2 regions of the Phyllobacterium sp. 22552 genome follow, and region 2 is predicted to be linked to the other one. Evidence: predicted binding sites of a transcription regulator. Region 2 holds the regulator's gene; the other holds the start of a gene.

Region 1 (3,138 bases), on a different contig from region 2:
GGCTACAGCCTGGACGTTGCGTCACCTGCGCCTCGGAAGATCCTCCGAGCGTATCCTTTTCTGGATACTGCTCGCTTTTTCCATGCACTTCTTCCCTCGGACCGTTCTAACCGTTGGAACCAGGGCTCCGAGCGCGCAGGATTTCGGTTTCAGTGCCTTCTGGCTGGCTCTACAGTTTTCTTTGGCTGTTTTGGGCGTCGCACTAGCTCTCGCTCTACTGGCAGTAGCCATAGGAGATAAGATGGAGGTGCTTATTCAAGAAAGGGCCACGGATCCTCTGACGGGACTGCTGAACCGGCGGGGTTTTGATGAGGAGACTATGCTTCATTTCCATATTTCGGCAGCCAGACCTGTTAGCCTCCTTGTCGCCGACATTGATCACTTCAAGGCGATCAATGACACTTTCGGTCATGAGGTAGGCGACCACGTTCTCAGTGGTTTTGGCAACCTGCTTTTGAAAGCAGTACGAAACATCGATGTCTGCGGTCGACTGGGAGGCGAGGAATTTGCTGTCCTGATGCCCGATTGCGATGCGGCCGGCGCCTTCGCATTCGCCGAACAGTTACGCAATCAAGTACGGGAGGCCGAATTCAAAGGGCTACCCCACTCCTGGAAGGTCACCGTGAGCCTCGGCGTTGCCGAGGTCCGCCCGCGTGAAGACCTTGCCCAAGTGATCTCACGAGCAGATGCAGGCCTCTACGCTGCAAAACGGGCAGGGCGGGATCGTGTCCAACATGCGTAGGCTGGCGTGTAGGACTCGCCGGAAGTTGAAGTCGTAGCGGGACGACCACTGGTCGTGTTGCCAGCCAACAATCACACCGCCAACAGAAGCGATTGAACACGCGGCAGAAACTTATGCTGTCGATCAGTTCAAAGCACGGGGCTGTACGACGTTACTCACGGCTAGGAACCCGGCAGGGCACGGCATGGATGTGTCATGTGCAGCCCAGCGACCAGACAATACGTCGTTGCCGAGATCAAGGAGAATACTCGAAGCTTGGCCCGACCAGCGCCTCGGATATGCGCTTGTGTGCGCCGCGCTACAGATGGCGAGGAGGTTGGACTGGGCATCACCGGCGGACAAGGAGCGCGCCAGCATTGCTCCGGACCAGCTCACATCCCTGGAGTCCGTGGCCACCTTGTTATCCGCTATGATGTTGATCCAACTACCCTTGCCGTTTCCAACACAATGCAGTGGTCCGGCACCACCGGAAGGTTCTTGAGAAGACACTGGAGTTGTCATTAATGTTTTAAGAAACAGAGATACTGAAAAAGTACGATTATTTTTTCGGAGCGTCAGTCGGACGTCTCTGCATCCATCGCCTGGCGGCGGATGCCGGGACACGCTTCGATCTTTCAGCGATAGTGATCGAGGTCTTGACGATGGAACGTCTGTTATTGCGTATCTGCCAGACAAGACCGGCAGCTTTTGACCTTGTCGGGTCGGCACTTTTGGTCCTAAGTCTGTTGTCAGGTTCACCCGTTATGGCTGAGCCAATCCGCGGCGCCGGCTCGACATTTGCAGCGCCCATCATTGCGAAATGGGCTGAAAACTACAAAGCATCCCGCACAGATGGTGGAGATTTCACTTCGCCGGACTGGACGGTAGACTATGAATTGGTAGGATCGCTTGCAGGTGTTATGCGCCTCAGCCAGCCGGAAATGGATTTTGCGGCAACAGACGTTCCATTATCGCATGCGGAACTTGCCAAACATGGGCGTCAGCAATTTCCGATTGTGTTGGGCAGCGTTGCCATCGCGATTAATCTGGAAGGCATTGGCCGATTGAATCTGTCGGGGCCGCTTCTTGCAGATATTTATCTTGGCAAAATCCAATCATGGTCCGACGCGGCGATAAAACAGTTAAACCCGGAATTAAATCTCCCCGACATCAAGATCAGTCCCATCCATCGCAAGGATGGATCAGGCACTACCTATATGTTCTCCAGCTACCTTTCCTCCCAGAATGATGAGTGGAAAGCGAAATATGGGGCGGACACGCTGATAGCCTGGCCGTGGGGGACCAGTGTCGAAGGGACACAAGACTTAATTCTTACGGTGAAAGCCACAAAGGGCGCCATTGCCTATGCGGAATATGGGCAGGTCGAAAGAGCACAACTGACGGTTGCTGCCATTGAGAACAAGTCAGGCAAATTCGTTCTGCCCGGCCCGGAGGGTGTTAGCGCAGCGCAAGCGGCCGTTGACTGGACGAAGGCGGAGGATTTTGCCCTATCCCTGACTGACCAGCCCGGAGACGTGACCTATCCGATATGCGGTGCCACTTATGCCGTCGTGCCAATAGAGGGTCGTTCACCTGGTCGCTATCGCCGTGTCCATGACTATTTCCGACTGGCATTTGAGAGCGGCGGCCGCGATGCGCAGGCCCTGCGTTATGTGCCTTTATCGGAACCTCTGGTGAGCCGGATAAAGCAATATTGGCTGATCGGCTCCTCAACGCAATGAAAGCTAAAGCATGCCTGCAAGGGGATGCAGGCAGATCAATGGACCGCGCCTTGGCGCTATGGGGATAAGACGCAATGGATATAGATATTTTCAAGGATATTCTCGTGCCGGTGATCGGTGGGCTCGGAATATTCATGCTTGGTCTGGAATTCATGTCGAATGGCATCCAGGCACTTTCGGTCAACAAGATGCGGGCATTTCTGGCCAAAGCCGCAGGAACCCCGATAAAAGGTGTTGTGGCCGGTACACTGATCACGGGCGTTATTCAATCATCAACAGCGATGACTGTTATGGTAGTAGGCCTGGTGAACGCCGGGGTCGTTGGATTGAGGCCTGCCATCAGTGTCATAATGGGAGCGAATATCGGCACCACACTTGGCAATGGCTTGATTGCGCTCCCTCTTGGGCCGCTCGGTCTGATCTTTGCCGGCCTTTTCTCGTTGGTCTATTGTTTTTCGAAGAATGACAAAGTGCGCAACATCGCGCTTGCCTGCATGGGCTTTGCCCTGATTTTCTACGGGTTGAACCTGATGACCGGTGGTCTAAGACCGCTCCGAAATATCCCGGAAGTGATGTCGGTTCTTTCCACCCTCCAGGCAGACTCTTATTTCAACCTGATCAAGTGCGTTCTTATTGCAGCTGGTGTGACCGCGATGATCCACTCATCCTCGGCTA
Region 2 (3,138 bases):
GACGAGCCTTGCTCGGCGCTTGATCCTATCGCGACGGCAAAGGTTGAAGAACTGATCGACGAATTGCGCCAGAACTACACGATCGTCATCGTCACGCACTCAATGCAGCAGGCGGCACGCGTGTCGCAACGCACGGCAATGTTCCATCTTGGAAATATTGTTGAAGTCGGTGACACTGAAATGATGTTTACCAGCCCTACCGAAAAGCGCACGCAGGACTACATTACCGGACGTTTCGGTTGATCTCACGGGAAGAGGGTTAGACAATGACTGACACAGCACAACACACCGTCCGCTCTTATGACGATGAACTGAAGTTTCTGACGCACAAGATTGCAGAGATGGGCGGACATGCGGAGCGCATGGTCGAACAGGCTGTGTCGGCCATGGTCAATTCGGACAATGCGCTTGCCCAGCGCGTGATCTCTGACGACCTTATCCTCGACGCCGGTCAGCGCGAGATTGACGAAAAGGCGATCACCATCATCGGCAAGCGCCAGCCAATGGCGATCGACTTGCGTGAAGTAATCGGCACGATCCGCATTTCATCCGATCTTGAGCGTATCGGCGATCTTGGCAAGAACATTGCCAAGCGTGTCGTAGCCGTTAACGATACGCGCCAGACGCTCTCTGTCTATCGCGGCCTGCAGACCATCGCAGAACTGGCATTGACACAACTTAAGGATGTTCTCGACGCTTATGCGACACGCTCGGTGGCACAGGTCAATATCGTCCGTGAACGCGATGATGAGATTGATGCGCTTTACACGTCGCTGTTCCGCGAACTCCTGACCTATATGATGGAAGATCCGCGCAATATATCTGCTTGCACGCATCTTTTGTTCTGCGCCAAGAATATTGAGCGCATCGGTGACCATGCCACCAATATCGCCGAGACGGTCTATTACATTGTAACGGGAACACAGCTTCCGGCGGAACGCCCGAAGGAAGATCAGTCGCATACCGTTATTCTTGACGAGCCAGTAACGCCATAATTGCCGGAAGCAGACCATGCCTATAGCTCCCAGAATCACAGTCGTTGAAGACGAAGATGCCCTCAGTGTTCTCCTGCGTTATAATCTGGAGGCAGAAGGCTATATTGTCGAAACCATCAGCCGTGGTGACGAAGCCGAAATCGCCTTGCGCGAAAAGGTGCCGGATCTGCTGATCCTCGATTGGATGCTTCCAGGCCTTTCCGGTATTGAACTTTGCCGCCGCCTGCGTGCTCGGCGCGAGACAGAAATCCTGCCGATCATCATGTTGACCGCGCGCGGTGAAGAAAGCGAGCGTGTTCGCGGTCTTTCAACCGGTGCGGATGATTACATGGTCAAGCCGTTCTCGACACCGGAATTGCTGGCACGCATCAAGTCCATGCTACGCCGGGTCAATCCAAGTCTCTTGTCGCATGTGTTGAGCTTTGGAGATCTGAAACTTGACCGCGAACAGCACAGGGTTTTCCGCAAAGAGCGTGAACTCAAGCTCGGACCGACAGAATTCCGCCTGCTGGAATTCCTGATGCAGTCTCCAGGCCGGGTGTTCTCGCGCGGACAACTCCTGGATAATGTATGGGGCGCGGATATTTACGTCGATGACCGCACGGTTGACGTGCATGTTGGCCGTTTGCGCAAGGCAATCAATATTGGCAGATCGCTTGATCCGATCCGGACCGTGCGCGGTGCAGGCTATTCCTTCGGATAGGATTAAAGCGCGTTTTTCTTTATCGAATTTCTGTCTCGGCCGGGAAACAGAATTGGCGTTATATGAGCCAATTTGCGCTAGAGATGGCTTGCGCAAATGACCGGTAGTCTCATTTAAACAGAACTGCTTCTACCGGACAAAAAGCGCGGTGTCCGAAAAGGGCTATTCGGCGGCAATCAGCGGGAAGTTTGTTGCTGGTAGCGGATCTGGCTCGACCAATGTCTCCAGAAGTGGCCGTTGGATAGCTGTGCCGCCATTGATCTCCAAAATATGCGTATAGAAGTTTTCGCCGGAAACCGAGCGTGGCGCTTCGATCTCATGCATCACGCTGATAACGGTGGTTCCGGCACAATGATCCTTGATGGCCTGATGGAAGGCGATCTTGGAGTCCGGGTCCAGCGCGCCGGTTGCTTCATCAAGAAACAAAACCGCAGGCTTGTGCAGCAATATGCGCGCAAGCACCAGTTTCTGCTTCTGGCCACCCGACAGGAGCTGGTCCCAAGACGTGCCATCGCGGCATTCTTCACCAAGGTTTTCAATAAAGTCGCCCATGCCGGCGCGGTGCAGGGCGGCCGCAACGGAGGAATCGCCAAAACGGCTTTCATCCATTGGAAGGCATACGAGCTGTTTCAGCGACACGCCGGGAAGTTTGACCTCCTGCGCCGCATACATTGTTGCCGCATCTTTCGGGTAAAAGATTTCACCACGGCCATAGCCCCAAAGCCCGTTCATTGCTTTGAGCAAACAGGTTTTTCCACTACCGGAATCGCCCTTGATGTAAGCCCATTGGCCCTTGCGCAACCGCATATTTCCAAGTGTGAGAAAAGCTTTGGCCTCGCTGTCGCGATGCATCAATTCAAGTCCCCGCACCGAGACGCCAAAGGCTTCATGCTGTGTTGCAAATTTGAACTCACTGACACCGGTGGACCGATAATATTCCGAGGGCTGGCTGACACGCTCGACCGCTTGGGCCAATTCGGTAACGCGCCGTGCATTTGCCTTCAAATTGGCAATTGCGGGCATGACATGGATAAACCAGGAGCATTCATTGATCATCGAACCAACAAGCTCGGAACCGGTAATATAGTTCTTGAAGCTGATCGTATTACCCATATAGGGCAGAAGACCGGGTATATAGGCGACAATACGGGCGGAAAAGAAATTGTAGATCGAGGTGAACGACATATAGCAGGCATCGAACACATTGAAACGCCCCCAATTATTGTCGACGCTTCTGTAAAGCTTGTCATTTAACGACTTTTGAACAGTCTCGCCATTGGCAGCGGCAACCTGAAAGCTGCGGCGCAACAATGTGGTCAGCTCACTTCTGTAACTGCCTTCGGATTGCTGCATGGCGAGGGTGAGTTTTTCAAGAGCGCGGCCAATACGCATGGCAATCCATGTGCTGACGGGCACGTAGAGCGCAATGGCCGTAAAGGC

What was found. Region 2 encodes PhoB, which activates phosphate uptake and scavenging genes when phosphate is short. Its sites were predicted from a motif close to TGTCATNNANCTGTCAT; they were not measured.
Region 1: a site for PhoB is predicted at 1,238-1,254, ahead of pstS (phosphate ABC transporter substrate-binding protein PstS). Genes of this name have one in related genera too.

The regions. Positions count from the first base shown of each region.
Region 1 covers NZ_JBQENG010000008.1:272,494-275,631, forward strand. Annotated here, with positions in the region: gene ACTJI9_RS19325 (diguanylate cyclase) at 1-742, shown strand, start outside; gene pstS (phosphate ABC transporter substrate-binding protein PstS) at 1,384-2,463, shown strand; gene ACTJI9_RS19335 (Na/Pi cotransporter family protein) at 2,538-3,138, shown strand, end outside.
Region 2 covers NZ_JBQENG010000009.1:123,311-126,448, reverse strand. Annotated here, with positions in the region: gene pstB (phosphate ABC transporter ATP-binding protein PstB) at 1-243, shown strand, start outside; gene phoU (phosphate signaling complex protein PhoU) at 267-995, shown strand; gene phoB (phosphate regulon transcriptional regulator PhoB) at 1,012-1,698, shown strand; gene ACTJI9_RS20175 (ABC transporter ATP-binding protein/permease) at 1,861-3,138, opposite strand, start outside.